4 regions of the Bacillus sp. GM2 genome follow, and region 1 is predicted to be linked to each of the others. Evidence: riboswitches for the same ligand, from Rfam matches in the RefSeq annotation. Region 1 holds a riboswitch; each other region holds the start of a gene.

Region 1 (4,529 bases):
TGCAGCATTTTGACGTTAAAGCCGCCGCCGACCATACAGAATGCGCCGAGCAGCCAGCCGATTTTTCCTTTCCGAACTGCTTTAAACAACATCCAGGTTGCAGTCATCAAGCAAAGGACGAGAATGCTGTCGACGTTGTTTGTATGGCTGACGGCAACGGCAATCGGCGTACACGCCATAATAAGAGCTGAAATTCTGGCCGCCGTTTTGCCAAAAGTAGGTTTTACAATAAAGTACAAGAGTGCTACGGAAATCACTTCGGCAATGGCTTCAGGGAGAACGACGCTCCAGCCGTGCACGCCGAACACAAGTGCAAAAACTGTCTGAATCCAGAGTGCGACAGGCGGTTTATCAACTGTTACAAAGCCTGCCGGATCAAATGATGCGTAAAAGAAGTTATGAAAGCTTTGGGTCATACTTTCGACGGCCGCCGTATAGTAGGCGTTGTCTGTGTCACTATTCCAGATGCCGTACAAGTTTAATGCTGCGGATAATACAAGAATGAAGACCAGGAATATATCGATTTTCCTTTTTTTAATCATTGTTCGATCACCTCACTAAAGAGCATTATAGAAGCCAAATATGATCAAACTATGAACAAATCAAGAAGGAATTTTAAATTGTATAAAGGGGCAAAAAAAAAGAGACATGCCGTCATTAGGCATGTCTCAAATATGAGATGTTATTTCCATACGTCTTCAGCGATCTCGACGACATGGCGCAGTTTTTCCCATTGCTGCTCTTCCGTCAGGAGGTTGCCTTCTTCTGTGGAGGCAAAGCCGCACTGCGGGCTTAGGCACAACTGGTTCAGGTCGACGTAGCGGGAAGCCTCTTCGATGCGCCGCTTAATGGCATCCGGGTTTTCAAGCTCACCGAATTTGGATGTGATGAGGCCGAGGACGACCTGCAAGTCTTTCCGTTTGACATAGCGAAGCGGTTCGAAGCCGCCGGAGCGCTCGTCATCAAATTCAAGGAAAAGTCCGTCTAAATTGAGTCCGTCGAAAATCGTTTCAGCAGCCGCATCGTAGCCGCCTTCCGCCACCCATGTTGATTGGAAGTTGCCGCGGCAGATGTGCATGGTGACCGTCAAATCGTCCGGGCGTCCTTCAACTGCTTCATTAATCGTGTTGGCGAAAGACTGGCGCAGTTCATCAGGCTGGCGGCCGAATGCTTTGATCTGCTCATGTCCTTTGTCTGAGAAAAATACCGACCAGGCCGTATCATCCAGCTGCAAATAGCGGCAGCCGGCGTCGTAAAATGCGCGGATCGCTTTTTTGTAAGCCTGCGCGACATCGTGATGGAACTCATCCAGATCCTTGTACGGGCTTTCTCCAAGTTTTCCTCTGAAAAACAGCATATTCGGGCTCGGAATCGTCATTTTCGGCGTATGTGTGCCCGCAATATCATGAAGAAATTGATAATCTTCCAGCATCGGATGGTTTGTAAAATCGACTTTGCTTGTTACTTTGATACCTCGCGGCTTCGTTTCAACATTATGAAATTGAATGCCCTTGTCCGCTGTGTATCCTTCTACGCCATCAAGTCCTTCAAGAAAATCGAAATGCCACCATGACCTGCGGAATTCCCCGTCAGTAACGGCTTTAAGGCCAATTTCTTTTTGCTTTTCGACAATGCGCTTAATCTCTTCGTTTTCGACTTCGCGCAGTTGCTCAGCGCTAATTTCACCGTTCGCTTTTTGAATACGCGCTTTTTTTACGGGCTCAGACCTTAAAAGGCTTCCCACCTGATCAGCTCTGTACGGTCCGATTTTTCTTCCAGGCGTTTGCTTCAGTACATCAGTTGATTGTGTCATGCTTCATCCCTCTTTCTTTATAGACATAAAAAAGCCCTTCCCGATAAGGAAGAGCTTGATATATTCAATCTCCTCCTTATCTTCAAGAGCACGAACATGCTCTTAAGGATTTAGCACCATTCTGTCATAGACAGCGGTTGCCGGGTTTCACAGGGCCAGTCCCTCCACCACTCTTGATAAGGAAAACCTTTTTATGCGATTTTTTTAATAATTTTAATATTAATACTTTTTATAAAAATGTCAATGGTTAATAAAAGAGCATTTTTAATTTATTCGAGTATTTTTCCAGACGGTTTTGTACTTTTTTTGATATTTTTCAATCTCTTCTTCTGCGATTAAACCGGCGGCAGTGCTTTTGATATCGTCATCCTTCAAGGATCGTATAAGTGTCTAAGGCTTTAGATCATATCAAATCGAATCAGCGTGTAATTTTTTTCGTAAAGGCAGCCGTTAAAACAATCAACGAGGTGTTTGACGACTATTTTCCGCTGTTGATCCCCTGCCAATCCGACTCTCCAAATTTTATACGTCACTTAGCATTCTGTTTTCCGGGTCACTAATGCTCAATGATAGAGAAATTGCGCTTTATGATTGTCTTTACCATCAAGATCTTTTATTAATTGATCCCATACTTAATAGGCCCAATCGACTTCTTTTTCGGTTAAGGACAGGATGTGTTGATATGCTTCATATTGGAGCTGTCGATCGTCTGACTCCAAATCTCTAAAATACATGTGAATCGCATTGAATTAGAATATTTTTCAAAAACTGAAACTTTTTATCGAGTTCACCGGTCTATCATGTGTACCTGATTTCAAAGTGGGTATGATAAACAATGAAAGATTAAGGAGGGTTCTTATGAACATAAAAACAGTGTTTAAAGCGTTAGGTATGTTGATGACAGGGATATTGTTTTTTGCGCTGTACAGTGCGGCCGCACTTCCTTCTGCATACGCGGCAAATGAAAAAAAGCCGACGGTCACGAGCCATACTTACAAAAACGTTAAGGCTTTGAAATACCCGCAGGTTTCAAATGTAAGCACCAAATCTCTCCAAAATAAGATCAACAAAGATTTTAAACGTTATATTGAGCAGTCCTACAAAGATTATGTAAAAAACAAGAAAGACGGTCAACAGCACGGATACCAAACCGATTACCAAACGTCCTTTGAAGTGAAATACCGGACCGGCCAAAAGCTGAGCATCCTGACAAGTAATTACGTCTACTCCGGCGGAGCGCACGGAAATACGGCAGTCCGCTCTTTCAACTATGACCTTGCCTCTAAAAAACGGGTGTATTTATCAGACATCCTAAATACAAAATCGAAAATGGATAAGACAAAAACATACATTTACAACTATATTCAAAAACACAGCGACATTTTCTTCCCGGATGTGAAGAAGAAAGACATCGTCCTTGGTAAAAACACGGCTTTTTATTACACAAAAGACGGCATTGCGATCGTCTTCCAGCAATACGATGTAGCCCCTTATGCTGCCGGAAATCCGGTCGTTGCCGTTCCGAAAACGGTGTATCAATAAATAACAGCCCCTGTTTCGCAGGGGTTTTTGTTTTGAGGGAAGAAGGATTGGGGAGGTTTTGGAAGCTCTTTCATAAAGCGGCAGCTGACGGGCATGATTCAGCCCGGCGTCAGTTCGCAGATTTTTTCTAAATCGAACAGCTCGCAGACATAGAACATGCACTGTCGGCCGCTGATGATCTGATATTTTTTAAAAGCATATGTCCGGTCTGCCGAAACAGGTACAAGGTGTGTGAAATGTTTTCCCTGGCAGTCGCCCGTGCTGAAAATTTCACGCCTTGACTCCAGTTCTGCAATGATTTTCCCGATGGGAAGTCTTTCTTCCTGCAAATCTTGTTTGATAGCGGGCGGCAGTAAGTTTGTTTTGACATAGACATAATTATAAGATAAATAATCAGCGCCTGATTTCAAAGAGGAGGTTCTAAACAAGATGTCATCATCGCGTTGAAACAGTCTCGCTTCTTCAGGTGACAGTTTGTCATAATCAATATTCTTTTGCTGAAAAACTTCGATTTCGGCTTTGCCGCCGATCAGCGTTTCAATCTCTTTGGTTGTTGAACCATCGGTTTTGGTTAACATGTCTTTTACAAGAGCAACAACAGTTTCAGGAAAAAAGTGGCTTACGCTCAATGAAAGGCACCTCCGTACCAAAATTAGAATTTTTTGAAAACTTGTCTTTAAATTTATCATGTGGAGGTGAGTTTGTCTAGAAAAATAAGTTAAAATTTAGGTTAGTAATGTAAAATTTATCTTTTTTAAAATTGAATAGATATATGGAAAAAGGAGACGTCAAAGTCTCCTTTTTTTGTGCCATTAATTTAAGTCGTCTCTCCTTCTAAAAGCTGTACGGGCAAATAGGTTTCCAGCGGCAAGTCATCGAATTCGCCTTCAATGGCTTTGGACAAAATCTCGATGGCCGTCTTGGAAATGAGTTCAATCGGCTGCTGGATGGTTGTCAATTCCGGGAGGATGGACTGAACTGTTTCCGTTCCATCGTAGCCGATCACCTTTAATTGCCCCGGAATGTCTTTTTTGCGTTTTTTTGCTTCGGTGATGACTGTAGCGGCCATGAGGTCATCACTGGCAAAAATGCCGTCAGCTGCAGGCTGTTCATCAAACAGTTTTGAGATGATTTCCCGGTAATTTTGATGAAAGGGAACTTCATATGTAATCGG
Region 2 (4,529 bases), on a different contig from region 1:
AGCCGGGGGAAATCGTCATCAACATGGTCGGTTCAGCGGTCGGCGCCCATTCCGGACCCGGAACATTGGCGGTCTTTTTTCCGGGGAAAGACAAAAGATAAGGTAAAACAGAGGCCTGCTTGATAAAAGCAGGCCTTCTTCGTCAGCTGTCTTCGGTGACTGTTTCTCCATCAGCGGCAGGTGTAAGCGCTCCACCAAGAAAGCCGGCAGCCGCTGTCGCGACATCAGGACCTCCAGACCCTTCGACCACTTTTTCCATTGTGATCGGACAAATTTTGAACGCACCGCCGAAATTGACGACTCCTCCTGCCGAGACACGTTGAATGTTAACTGAACAGCAATGTTTCATACCAAGTCTCCTTTTTTGAGTCTTATGATATGTGTATGCTGGCGGTACAAGAAGGCATAAACTTCCCGGCAAAAAACATCGCGGCTGGGAGAGTACATAGTTTCGCCGACAGTGTGCAAGCTAAAAGCGACATTTTGACAGGAGGTGCTTCCTCATGAAAGATGATGATAAAAAGCCGGTTGACAATAACGCCGTCAACCAGCAGAAAAACCGGCTCGCCGAAAAGAACAGACAAGCCGGTAAACACCAGGAATCAAAGAAGACTGATCACCTGTAAAAAACCGGCGGCGTCCTCATCGGAACGCCGCCTTATATTTATTTTTTCTCGTATGTCCAGCCCTCTTCCTGATAGATTTTATCCTGTTTCATCAGATGGCCGAGCGCCCTTTTAAATGCTGCTTTGCTCATGTTGAAGCGCTCTTTGATATCCTCCGGGTCGCTTTTATCCCAAAACGGCATCGCGCCGTTTCTCGTTCTCATATAAGTCAAAATTTGTTCTGCATCAACCGACAAGGCATCCTGCTTTCTTGGCAGAAGCGACAGATTAACAGAACCGTCTTCTTTTACTTTGATCACCCTTGCGGTCAGCTTTTCGCCGAGCCTCGGCTCTTCCTTTCGCTCAGAAGAATGGATAAAGCCTCTGATGCCGGTTTCGGAAATCATAAAAGAGCCTGATGCGATCAAGCGGTAGATCGTCCCGGTGAGCTCTTTATTCATCAAACCGGGTGAAGCTTCAGTAAACAGCTCGCTGATCTTATCCTCCGGCGCCGGTTTGGCAAACATCCTTCCGTGCCCCGTGATTTTCAGCATACAGTACAGCCTGTCCCCTTTTTGCGGCCATACTGATTCATACGGCGGGAGATGCTCTGTCGCAACGAGGGCGTCCTTGGAGAGCCCGACATCGACGAAAACCCCCATGCCGCTGACGGCATCAACGACTTCCACCCAGCCGTACTGTTCAGCGCTGATGATCGGCTTTCTCATCGTAGCTGCCAGGCGATCTTCATGATCGACATATAAAAAGACATCGACCTCCTCTCTGTCTTCAATATCCTCGGTGATCTCGCTCTGATGCAGAAGGACCGCCGTTTCGCCGTCCGTCAAAAAGTAACCGTAATCGGCTTTATGATCTATTTTCAATGTTAGCTGCTGTCCTGGTTTCATACTGTTTCTTCCTTTCTTATCCGCCTGTTTTTCTTTTTCTTATTATTCCTCCAATGTTCAAATTATTGCCGGATCGCGGCCAGACAAACCGCTCGATATTGGAAGTTTCACCTTATTCTACTATAATTGACTCATAAGTAAAATGGATGGAGGTTTTTCACATGGCGAAAGAAAGCTCATTTGATATCGTCTCAAAGGTTGAACTGCCTGAAGTTCAAAACGCAATCCAGACCGCTCTTAAGGAAATCGGCACACGCTATGATTTCAAAGGGTCAAAAAGCAGCATCACACTCGAAGGAGACGAGCTCGTTCTTGTATCGGACGACGAATTTAAAATGAACCAGCTGAAAGACGTGCTTGTCGGCAAACTGATCAAGCGGAACGTCCCGACGAAAAACATCGAATACTCAAAGCTTGAGAACGCTTCGGGCGGTACGGTCAGACAGCGCGGAAAACTAGTTCAGGGCATCGACAAAGAAAACGCAAAAAAAATCAATAACCTGATAAAAAAATCGGGTCTGAAAGTTAAATCGCAAGTGCAGGACGATCAAGTCCGCGTAACCGGAAAAAATAAAGACGACCTTCAGCAAATCATTGCGATGGTGAGAGAAGCCGACCTGCCGATTGATGTTCAATTTATAAATTTTCGATAAATTCTTAATTTACTGTTGATTATTCCTCCGATTTTCGGTAAATTGAGTAAAAGTAATCAATAGAAACTGAATAGCTGTTCTTATCAAGAGAGGCAGAGGGACTGGCCCGATGAAGCCTCAGCAACCGGTGAATGAATATTCATGACCAAGGTGCTAAATCCAGCAAGCAGTCTGCTTGGAAGATAAGAAGACGGACAAATGTCGATGAAAAGTCTTCTGCTTCACAGAAGACTTTTTTGTTTATCAAAAATGCTTAAGGGGGAAAACGATGGGTTTTTTGGAGGATATAAAAAGCAAAACGTTAATTGCGGACGGCGCAATGGGCACACTTCTGTATTCCTACGGGATCGACAGGTGTTTTGAGGAACTGAACATCTCCAAGCCCGAAGAAGTGAGACGCGTCCACGAAGCGTATGTACAGGCCGGCGCCGATATCATTCAAACGAATACGTACGGCGCAAACTTCATCAAGCTGTCCAGATACGGACTCGAAGACGAAACAAAACAAATCAACGAAAAAGCGGTCCGTCTCGCCCGCTCCGCCGCCGGTTCTGCTTATGTTCTCGGTACGCTCGGCGGAATCCGGACGTTCAACAAAAACTCGTATTCTCTCGAGGACATTAAAAGAAGCTTCCGCGAACAGCTCTATCTTCTGTTAAATGAGCAGCCGGATGGACTTCTGCTCGAAACCTATTACGATTTAGAAGAAGCGCGCGAAGTTTTAAAGATTGCCAGAAAGGAAACCGAGCTGCCGGTCATTTTGAATGTCTCAATGCACGAAGAAGGCGTTCTTCAGGACGGGACCCCGCTTGCGAACGGCCTGAAGCAGCTGGCATCCCTCGGCGCAGACGTCGTTGGCATCAACTGCCGCCTCGGCCCTTATCATATGATCAGAGCGCTTGAAGAAGTCCCGCTTTTAGAAGACGCCTATCTTTCCGTCTATCCGAACAGCAGCCTCCCGTCCCTTGTCGAAGGCAGGCTTGTTTATGAGACGGATGATGAATATTTCAGGGAAAGCGCGGAGGAATTCCGCAATCAAGGCGCACGGATCATCGGCGGCTGCTGCGGAACGACGCCGAACCACATCAGGGCGATGGCTGAGGCGGTCAAAGGGCTTCCTCCAGTCACCGAAAAGCGCGTGAAAATTAGAAAGAAAGCGGCGCTTGCCGTTCAAAATGAAAGGACAGAGCCCGTTCTTGACGATCTGGCCAAGCAGAAACGGTCCATTATCGTCGAGCTCGATCCTCCAAAACAATTAAACTTTGATAAATTTTTGCACGCCGCTGAGGAACTTCAATCAGCCGGAATCGATGCACTGACATTGGCGGACAACTCGCTTGCCACACCGAGGATCAGCAATGTCGCCTGCGGCGCGCTCTTAAAACAGCGCCTCGATATGAGGTCGCTGATCCATATCACATGCAGAGACCGCAACCTGATCGGCCTGCAGTCCCATCTAATGGGGCTCGATACACTCGGGCTGTCAGACGTGCTGGCGATTACCGGCGATCCGTCGAAAATCGGCGACTTTCCGGGAGCGACTTCCGTCTATGACCTGACATCGTTCGATTTGATTAGCCTGATCAAACAGTTTAACGAAGGCTTGTCATATTCGGGTAAACCGCTCGGCAAGAAAACAAATTTCTCAGTGGCGGCCGCCTTCAATCCGAATGTCAGACACATTGACAAAGCGGTGAAACGGCTTGAGAAAAAAATCGCCTGCGGCGCAGACTATTTCATTTCCCAGCCTGTCTATTCAGAGGAGCAGCTCATCAAAATCCACGAGGAAACAAAGCATCTTGAAACACCGATCTATATCGGCGTCATGCCGCTGACCAGCAGCCGCAACGCGGAATTCATCCACAACGAAATCCCCGGTATCAAGCTGTCCGATTCAATCCGCGAAAAGATGGCGCTGGCTGGAAATGACAAACAAAAACAGGCCGAGGAAGGGCTCGCGATCGCCCGCTCCCTGCTTGATGCGGCGTGCGACCTGTTCAACGGCATTTATCTGATCACACCGTTTTTGCGGTCTGATTTAACCGTCGAGCTGACGGCATATATCCACCAGAAAGAAAAGGAGAAAACAAATGTCTAACATCAATGACCAGCTGAAGAAAAAAATCCTCGTCCTTGACGGTGCGATGGGAACGATGATCCAGAATGCCGGTTTGTCCGCCGCTGACTTCGGCGGCGAGGCCTATGAAGGGTGCAATGAATTTCTAAGCATCACGGCACCCCATATCATTCAGAGCATCCACGAAGCCTATCTGGCCGCTAAAGCCGATATCATCGAAACCAATACATTCGGAGCCACCCGGCTTGTTCTGGACGAGTACGACCTCGGGCAGCGCGCCTATGAA
Region 3 (4,529 bases), on a different contig from region 1:
ACACCGAAAGAGTTGCGTTATTCAGAAGAACACGAATGGGTGAAAACAGAAGGAGATAAAGTCAGAATCGGCATTACAGACTTCGCCCAATCCGAACTTGGAGACATCGTATTTGTCGAGCTTCCTGAAGTGGGAGACGAAATCAAAGCGGACGAGCCTTTTGGCAGCGTTGAATCCGTAAAGACCGTTTCTGAGCTGTATGCCCCGATCAACGGAAAAGTGGTCGAAGTGAACGAAGATCTGGAAGACAGCCCTGAATTCGTCAACGAGTCTCCGTATGAAAAGGCATGGATGATTATCGTCGAGCCGTCAGATGCTTCTGAAATCGAAAATCTGATGACAGCCGAGCAATATGAGGACATGATAAAAGAAGACTAAGGATTATTCAGGATAGCCATGTGTCGTTTGGATACTCTATATCAAGAGGGGGTGTCCAAATTGACGCTGAAAAAAGAACGTATTGATATTACAGAACATGTGGAAAGCCGATTGAAAAACGGCGGAATGCAGCTGTACCATGAGAATGAGCTGATCGGCCGAATGACCGGCAAGGATCAATACGAGTTGAAATCTGGATATTCATTCCAAGACGAAAGATTTTACAAAACGGCGGATACCGTAAGCGGTCCGGATGCTAAATATGTAGACTGTGATGACCACCAAGGCTGGTGTTAATCGAGTCAGGCGGTGAATATTCACTGCCTTTTTTTACAAGTAAATCATTAAAGGTGATCATATGCCGGAAAATGAAAAAGTCATGATCGTCGAAGGGAAATCAGATAAGCAAAAAGTGAAGCATGTCATCGAAGAGCCCGTGGACATCATTTGCACAAACGGAACGATCAGCCAGGCAAAACTCGATGAATTCGCCGAGACGCTGTTTGATAAAGACGTTTATATCCTGGTGGATGCCGATGAATCAGGGGAAAAGCTCCGCCGTCAGCTGATGAGGGAGCTCCCCCAAGCTTCGCATCTATACATCGATAGGGTATACAAAGAAGTCGCTTCCGCCCCGAGTCAGCATGTTGCAGAAGTATTATTTCGTTCAAACATCCGGGTACATACAAAATATTTATTATAAAACGTATTGAGGTGCGGTTTAACAGATGCAAGAACTTCAAGAAAAAGAGCTGACACGGCTTGAACATGAGACCTGTCTTCTATATGTATACACGCCGTTCTGCGGAACGTGTCAGCTGGCCGGAAGAATGCTGGAGGTCGTTGATGAAATGATGAAGGACATTCCTTTTTATAAAAACAATCTCAATTACTCCCCGTCATTTGCCAAACAGCAGGAAATAGAAAGCGTCCCGTGTTTTATCCTTTACAAAAAAGGGCGAGTCGTCAAAAAAGAATACGCTTTTCACTCCGTTTCCTACTTATATGATACGATTAAACAAAATGTTGTGGATTAAGGGCGGTTTTGACATATTTCTCGGGAAATAACCAGCAAAAACTTGTCGAGCAATTCCTAAAGGAACTCCTGCAGCAGACAGAGAATCTGTAAGTATGACCAATTTACAGGAGGTTATACAGTTGGAGAAAATGGGATTGATAGAAAGAGAGGGCAAGGCTCTTTTTTTAAAACCTCTATTATCTACAACGGCTTTGCTGATTACGTTTCAAGGAGAGAAAGAAGCTTTTACGTTAGCAATCAACGAAAAAGGGGAAATGGAAAAATATTCTCCTGTAGAAAAAGCTCATTTGACCTTTTTTGGAGAGCAAAGCGAGATTATTGACCTTCTTCATGGCGACATTTCATTGCAGCATCTCGTACAGCGCGGCACTGTTAAAGTAAAAGGCTCTTTTAGAGCTTTATTGAAGCTTGAAGCGATTTTATGGCTGACGGACGGCTTCTTTAAAAACAGCGATCTTTATTCATAGACTTTTTAAAAATTCAAAAAATCGGCACATTCCGTGTATTAGTCAGACAGGGACGGGCGTTTACGCTCGTCTCTTTTCGCCGTAGGACGATTGTCTTACGAAAAATAGTTGACAACTATTTTTTCGCATGATATCCTACTTTAAGAATTCCGATCATAATAATCAAAAAATAAATATATGTTTCTCTTATCCAGAGAGGTGGAGGGAAGTGCCCTATGAAACCCGGCAACCATCAACACGTGTTGAAATGGTGCCAATTCACGCGAAGCGTTATGCTTTGAAAGATGAGAGAAAGGCCCAGACTTTTCCAAAGCCTTTCTGCTCATGTGTGCAGAAAGGCTTTTTTCGTTGATTGATCAGGAATTTAGACAACTATGAGAATTGAGCAAGAAAGCAGGTGATGGCTTTTGATAAATCTTCAAAATGTTTCAAAGATTTATCGGTCAAAGCATGGAGATGTCAATGCTGTCCAAGATGTCACCCTTACGATTAAAAAAGGTGAAATCTTCGGAATTATTGGATATAGCGGAGCCGGAAAAAGCTCCTTGATCCGTCTCTTGAACGGACTTGAACAGCCGACTTCAGGCACGGTTGAAGTAGCCGGCAGAAAAATCAGCGAGATCAAAGGGAAGAAGCTGAGGAAAGCAAGGCAGGAAATCAGCGTGATTTTCCAGCATTTCAACCTGTTATGGTCGAGAACGGTGCGCGACAATATTGCGTTTCCGCTGGAGATCGCCGGTGTCAGCAAAGCAAAACGTCTGGAAAGAGTCGCTGAACTGATTAAGCTTGTCGGTCTTGAAGGCAAGGAAAACGCCTACCCTTCACAGCTGAGCGGAGGCCAAAAGCAGCGCGTCGGCATCGCACGGGCGCTCGCAAACAATCCGAAAGTTCTGTTATGCGATGAAGCGACATCAGCGCTTGATCCGCAGACGACTGATTCGATTCTGGGTCTTCTGTCCGATATCAATGAAAGGCTCGGACTGACCATTGTCCTGATCACTCATGAAATGCATGTCATCAGGAAAATCTGCCACAGAGTGGCCGTCATGGAAAACGGAAAGGTCGTAGAAGAAGGCGATGTACTGAACGTCTTCATCAAGCCGAAGGAAGAAATGACAAAGCGCTTTGTTCAGCAGGTAACAGAACCGGTGGAAACAAAGGAAACGCTGAAGCATTTCCTCGAAGAAACGACATCCGGGCGGACGATCAAGCTCACTTTCGTCGGCGAAGCGGCCGAATCGCCGCTGATCACGCAGATCATTCGGAAGTTCGATGTTGAAGTCAACATCCTTCAAGGCAAAATCTCGCAGACTCAGGACGGTGCATACGGTTCATTGTTCATACATGTCGACGGACGTGAAAACGAGGTCAATGACGTGGTCGATTTCATCAAGAGCCGCCAGGTAGAAGCAGAGGTGATCACGAATGTTTGAAAAACTGTTTCCAAACGTAGATATGGAGCAGCTGTGGGAAGCAACGTATGAAACGATATATATGACAGGAATTTCCCTATTGTTTGCTTTTATCATCGGAGTGATTCTCGGTATGCTGCTGTATTTGACTTCAAAAGGAAACATTTGGCAGAATCGGGTCGTGAACGGTGTCATCTCGGCAATCGTCAATGTGTTCAGGTCTATTCCTTTTATCATATTGATTATTTTGCTGCTCGGTTTCACAAAGTTTTTAATGAACACGATCCTGGGACCGAATGCCGCACTTCCGGCTTTGATTATCGCATCCGCTCCCTTCTATGCCCGCCTGGTTGAAATCGCTTTGCGCGAAGTTGATAAGGGCGTGATTGAAGCGGCGAAATCGATGGGAGCCAAAACATCGACGATCATATTTAAAGTGCTCCTGCCCGAATCGATGCCGGCCTTGATCTCTGGCATTACGGTTACGGCGATTGCACTGATCGGTTCGACGGCGATGGCCGGAGCAATCGGGTCAGGCGGACTCGGGAACCTTGCCTATGTAAACGGTTTTCAGATGAACAATCCCGATATTATACTGATCGCCACTATTTTCATCTTAGCTATTGTGTTCATCATCCAGTTTATCGGGGATTTTATAACAAATAAATTAGACAAACGTTAGGGAGGACATCAACATGAAAAAAGGTTTATTAACAGCTTTATTCATCATTTTTGCAGGCGTTTTGGCCGCTTGCGGATCTTCCAGCAGCGAAGGGGATAAAGACAGCAAAGTCATCACAGTCGGAGCGACGCCGACGCCTCACGCTGAAATCCTTGAAGAAGCAAAGCCGCTTTTGAAAGAAAAAGGCTATGAGCTTAAAATCAAAAATTTCACGGACTACAAACTGATCAACAAAGCGCTTGCAACGAAAGATCTCGATGCGAACTATTTCCAGCACGTCCCGTATCTTGAACAGGAAATGAAAGAAAATAAAGATTATGATCTTGTTAACGTCGGCGCGGTACACCTTGAGCCATTCGGCATTTACTCTAAAAAGTATAAATCTTTAAAAGACCTTCCTGACGGTGCAAAAATTATTATGAGCAACAACGCAGCTGAACAGGGCCGCATGCTTGCAATGCTTGAAAATGCCGGACTGATCAAGCTGAAATCAGGCATTGAAAAAGTGGATGCGACAGTAAAAGACATTGCAGAAAACAAGAAAAACCTCA
Region 4 (4,529 bases), on a different contig from region 1:
GATGATCAAATTCATGCTTGATGTCGCCTGAAGGAATGACAGCCTAAGTCAACGGCGCACTGCACCATTTTCGGTCCGATGAAAGGTACCGTTTGAAACCGGGCGGGCGCTTTGATGTATGCGGCGCTTTTCAAAGACGAAGCGAGCGATGTGCAAGGAAGGACAGATCACATATGCCGCGTTTCTTTTTTTTATCAGATGCCCCCTTTTATAGATACAGGTCGAACATGTTGACGTCATAGCCGAGCTGTTTTAAATAATTAAACAGCTGGGCTCTGTGATGGAAGATGTGGGTGAGCGTTTCCGTCAGCCAGCGGCTTTGGGTCATCCCTTCATCGAGGTAAAACGGCTTTGTTTTTTTTGTCAAAAAATCCTCGTCGGAGAGGGAAGTCATATACGTTTGAAAAGCGTCGAATCCTTTCTGCATAGCTGCAGCCATTTGGTCAGCCGACTGCAAAGCACCATATTTCTTTTCAATCCGGGCGATGACGTCCTCTTCCTTTTCTTGCATGATGGCCAAGTCGGCTTCTGGGATGGCCGTCAGATGGCTTGCCAGTTCTTTCAGGCTTCGCATGCGGTCGGCGGGCCGGTAAGACCAGTCAGATTCCTTCACTTTTTTCAGAAGATGACACGTGGAGCGGATGCCCGTCTCCATCTCGTGGAACAAATCGCTCCGCAGGGCTTGAACTTGATTCATTTGCTTCATCCTTTCCATTTGGCATTATTCTAAAAGTATCACCTAATCCTGACAGGCTTTGTCACGATTCTAAAAAAAAGTCAGTCGTACCTTGCTAAAATGTCAGAAGCCTTTCGTTTCAGCTGAAGCTTGATTTCCGCGGGTTCTTTGACAGTTGCCTCAGTGCCGAGGTTCCACAAAAGTTCCCCGAAATACTCAAGTTCTGGTCTGGGGAGGTTTGCATCGATCGCCCCCGTCCCGTCATCCCGCATGGTGAGGATCTTGAATAAGTCCACATCAGCCGCAGCCCGCCTGGCTCCTCTGCGTGTCAGTTCCGCTTGCAGCCGCACCGGTTCAGAGCACTCGCTCTCCGAATGTTTGATCCAGCTGAGAACCGATCGATAGGGAAGCTGGCGGGCCAGCGGGCTGGCCGCTTTTTCCGCCCGAAGGATGCGGTCGGCGCGGAACAGTCTGAACGCCTGCCTTTTAAAGCAATAGGCCGGACAGTACCAGAAGCCGTTCCAGCTGAACAAGCCGATGGGCTGGATGGATCTCTCCGCGCAATCGTCTGTTCCGTCATAAACGACCGTCAAAACGGATTGATTGATGGCTGCATCAAGAAGCGTTTCTAAATGTTCGGCGGCTTTTGGACGATGCGGATTCCAGAACACGATTCTGTCTTTCATCGCATCAATCCGCTCCTGTGTTTCCACGGGAAGGTGGCGGTAGAACTTTTTTAAAACCATCCGCGTTTCCACATCAAAGGGAAGCGATCCGAAAAACTGCAGAGATTGATACGCGAAAAACATAGCCGCCGCCTCTGATTGTGTAAAAAAGAGCGGCGGAAGCACAGGTTCATTCAGCAAATAATAGCCTCCGTTCGCGCCTGTTTCAGAATAGATCGGGACGCCGAGCGCGCTCAGCTCGTCCAGATCGCGGAGAATCGTGCGGTAGGAAACCCCGAATTCTGCTGCGAGCTCCCCGGCCGTAAATTTTCGTTTTGTATGAACGGTCATCATCAATTCGATTAATCGCTCTGTTTTTGGCATCTGATTCCTCCGGTTCCGTCGTTTGGTTTCATCATACCATGTTCAATATGAGGAAAGATTTAAAAATGACCCTTGAAAAATGTCTTGACTTAGGTTAAAGTAAAGAACAATCAGAAAATTGAAGAGATTCTTATCATGAGAGGTGGAGGGACTGGCCCTTTGAAACCTCAGCAACCGGTCTGCACTGACGATGTCAGTGTACCAAGGTGCTAAATCCAGCAAGCAGATGCTTGGAAGATAAGAAGAAGCGCATAATCCCCCTTCTTCTTATGAAGAAGGGGTTTTTTATTTTTAAAAGGATGGTGTCATATGACTGAACATGTACAAACAACGCTGGCGCAAATCGGCAACCGCAGTGATGAAATAACGGGAACTGTCAATCCTCCCGTTTATTTCTCTTCTGCGTACAGGCACAAAGGGATCGGGGAATCCACAGGGTTTGATTACATTCGCACAAAAAATCCGACAAGACAGCTTGTTGAAGATGCAATCGCGAAACTCGAAGGGGGAACGCGCGGCTTTGCGTTCAGTTCCGGTATGGCTGCCATTCAGACGATCATGGCTCTGTTTCAAAGCGGGGATGAGCTCATCGTTTCGTCCGATTTATATGGGGGAACGTACCGCCTTTTTGAAAACGAATGGAAGAAATACGGACTTCGCTTTTTCTACGACGATTTTTCAGACGAAGACTGTATCAAGTCGAAAATCACGAACAATACAAAGGCACTGTTTGTAGAAACGCCGACAAATCCGCTCATGCAGGAAGCTGATATTCAAAAAATCGCGCAAATCGCCAAAGAGCACGACTTGCTGCTCATTGTTGACAATACGTTCTATACACCGGTTCTGCAAAAGCCGATTGAGCTCGGCGCTGATCTTGTCATTCACAGCGCGACGAAGTATTTGGGCGGTCATAACGATCTTTTGGCGGGGCTTGTCGTTGCAAAAGGCGAAGAGCTGTCTGAGGAAATGTTCCAGCACCAAAACGCCATCGGCGCGGTTTTATCGCCGTTCGATTCATGGCTCTTAATGAGAGGGATGAAGACGCTCGCTCTCAGGATGAGACAGCATCAGGAAAACGCGCGGGAACTTGCGGCCTTTTTGGAAGAGCAGGAGGAAATTGCCGATGTTCTTTATCCGGGAAAAGGCGGCATGCTGTCATTCCGCGTTCAAAAAGAAGAATGGGTTAATCCGTTGCTGAAAAATCTCAAGACGATCTGTTTCGCCGAAAGCCTCGGCGGAGTCGAAAGCTTCATCACCTATCCGGCGACACAGACCCATATGGATATCCCGGAAGACATCCGAATTGCAAACGGCGTCTGCAACAGACTTCTGCGCTTTTCAGTCGGAATCGAACACGTCTCCGATTTAAAGCAGGATCTAAAAGCTGCGCTGGAAAAAGTAAAAGGGGAGGCGGTTCCGCATGAGTCATGAAAACTGGACGCTTGAAACACGGCTTGTTCATAACCAAAATAAAACGGACGGAGCAACCGGAGCCGTCAGCGTGCCGATCCAGCACGCCTCAACCTTTCATCAAGGCTCTTTTGACAAATTCGGCGAATATGACTACAGCCGGTCAGGAACACCGACAAGAACGGCGCTTGAAGACACGATAGCCGAGCTTGAGGGAGGGACGAGGGGATTTGCTTTTTCATCCGGAATGGCCGCGATTTCCACCGCCTTTCTGCTTTTGTCAAAGGGCGATCACGTGCTTGTCACAAAAGATGTGTACGGCGGCACTTACCGGATGATTACGGAAGTGCTGAGCCGCTTCGGGATTGAACATACTTTCGTCGATATGACGGATTTAAATGAAATTGCTTTAAACATAAGGGAAAATACAAAAGTCATCTACCTTGAAACACCGTCAAATCCGACGCTCGGCATTACGGATATCAGAGGCGTCGTCAAGCTTGCCAAGGCGCACGGCTGTCTGACGTTTCTTGACAACACGTTTATGACCCCGGCGCTGCAGCGGCCGCTCGAGCTCGGCGTCGATGTTGTGCTACACAGCGCGACGAAGTTTTTAAGCGGACACAGCGACGTATTATCAGGCCTTGCCGTCGTGAAAGACAAAAAACTCGGGGAAGAACTTTATAAACTGCAAAATTCGTTCGGCGCTGTTCTCGGCGTCCAAGACTGCTGGCTTGTGCTGAGAGGGCTGAAGACACTGCAGGTTCGGCTTGAAAAAGCATCGCGAACGGCTCAGCAGCTCGCTGAATTTTTTGAAAAGCATCCGGCCGTCAAACAAGTGTATTATCCGGGGCTATCTTCGCATCCGGGTGCGTCTGTTCACAGGCACCAGTCATATGGCGCCGGCGCCGTCCTTTCGTTCGAGCTGGAGAATGCAGAAGCTGTGAAAAAGATTGTAGAACGCGTCTCTCTTCCGGTCTTTGCCGTCAGCCTCGGCGCTGTGGAGTCGATCCTTTCCTATCCGGCAAAAATGTCACACGCCGCCATGCCGAAAGAAGAGCGGGAAAAACGGGGGATTACCGACGGCCTTCTGCGGCTGAGCGTCGGTGTGGAACATGCCGATGATTTGCAGGCCGATTTTGCCCGTGCATTGGAAGCCGTATCCGGAGCGTTCGCCCGATCATAAAAGAAGCCGCAGACTCTTCAGGGAATCTGCGGCTTTTTTTGCGTTTAAACCAGGGTGGAAAACCATGTGCCCAAGAGGGTGCCGACATAATTGCCGATCAGATATCCGAACGTCCCGACCAACATAACCGGAGCAACGAGGCCCTGCCAGCCTTTTGCGATCGCCATCGCCGCCGCTGTTGTCGGACCGCCGACAGATGCGTTGC

What was found. A riboswitch is a leader RNA that binds a small molecule or an ion and turns the genes downstream of it on or off. The one in region 1 is predicted to bind S-adenosylmethionine.
Region 2: linked by a shared signal. The riboswitch ahead of ACVC9U_RS13040 (bifunctional homocysteine S-methyltransferase/methylenetetrahydrofolate reductase) and the one ahead of ACVC9U_RS20530 (5-methyltetrahydropteroyltriglutamate--homocysteine S-methyltransferase) in region 1 are both predicted to bind S-adenosylmethionine.
Region 3: linked by a shared signal. The riboswitch ahead of metN (methionine ABC transporter ATP-binding protein MetN) and the one ahead of ACVC9U_RS20530 (5-methyltetrahydropteroyltriglutamate--homocysteine S-methyltransferase) in region 1 are both predicted to bind S-adenosylmethionine.
Region 4: linked by a shared signal. The riboswitch ahead of ACVC9U_RS12550 (methionine biosynthesis PLP-dependent protein) and the one ahead of ACVC9U_RS20530 (5-methyltetrahydropteroyltriglutamate--homocysteine S-methyltransferase) in region 1 are both predicted to bind S-adenosylmethionine.

Annotation. Positions count from the first base shown of each region.
Region 1 covers NZ_JBRKSZ010000008.1:1,160,214-1,164,742, forward strand. Annotated here, with positions in the region: gene ACVC9U_RS20525 (glycosyltransferase family 39 protein) at 1-542, opposite strand, end outside; gene ACVC9U_RS20530 (5-methyltetrahydropteroyltriglutamate--homocysteine S-methyltransferase) at 683-1,813, opposite strand; SAM riboswitch class I at 1,887-1,996, opposite strand; gene ACVC9U_RS20535 (DUF3298 and DUF4163 domain-containing protein) at 2,672-3,355, shown strand; gene ACVC9U_RS20540 (chorismate--pyruvate lyase family protein) at 3,454-3,984, opposite strand; gene ACVC9U_RS20545 (LacI family DNA-binding transcriptional regulator) at 4,173-4,529, opposite strand, start outside.
Region 2 covers NZ_JBRKSZ010000007.1:2,349,468-2,353,996, forward strand. Annotated here, with positions in the region: gene ACVC9U_RS13015 (DegV family protein) at 1-101, shown strand, start outside; gene ACVC9U_RS13020 (spore germination protein) at 143-349, opposite strand; gene ACVC9U_RS13025 (DUF3941 domain-containing protein) at 504-626, shown strand; partial or broken gene ACVC9U_RS13030 (CvfB family protein) at 665-1,533, opposite strand; gene ACVC9U_RS13035 (YajQ family cyclic di-GMP-binding protein) at 1,675-2,166, shown strand; SAM riboswitch class I at 2,244-2,355, shown strand; gene ACVC9U_RS13040 (bifunctional homocysteine S-methyltransferase/methylenetetrahydrofolate reductase) at 2,435-4,264, shown strand; gene metH (methionine synthase) at 4,257-4,529, shown strand, end outside.
Region 3 covers NZ_JBRKSZ010000007.1:183,189-187,717, forward strand. Annotated here, with positions in the region: gene gcvH (glycine cleavage system protein GcvH) at 1-378, shown strand, start outside; gene ACVC9U_RS01705 (YusG family protein) at 439-675, shown strand; gene ACVC9U_RS01710 (toprim domain-containing protein) at 737-1,081, shown strand; gene ACVC9U_RS01715 (thioredoxin family protein) at 1,107-1,415, shown strand; gene ACVC9U_RS01720 (SCP2 sterol-binding domain-containing protein) at 1,537-1,884, shown strand; SAM riboswitch class I at 2,068-2,175, shown strand; gene metN (methionine ABC transporter ATP-binding protein MetN) at 2,292-3,317, shown strand; gene ACVC9U_RS01730 (methionine ABC transporter permease) at 3,310-3,978, shown strand; gene metQ (methionine ABC transporter substrate-binding lipoprotein MetQ) at 3,992-4,529, shown strand, end outside.
Region 4 covers NZ_JBRKSZ010000007.1:2,265,522-2,270,050, reverse strand. Annotated here, with positions in the region: gene ACVC9U_RS12560 (DinB family protein) at 209-697, opposite strand; gene ACVC9U_RS12555 (helix-turn-helix transcriptional regulator) at 778-1,725, opposite strand; SAM riboswitch class I at 1,853-1,969, shown strand; gene ACVC9U_RS12550 (methionine biosynthesis PLP-dependent protein) at 2,035-3,159, shown strand; gene metC (cystathionine beta-lyase) at 3,149-4,324, shown strand; gene ACVC9U_RS12540 (DUF819 family protein) at 4,369-4,529, opposite strand, start outside.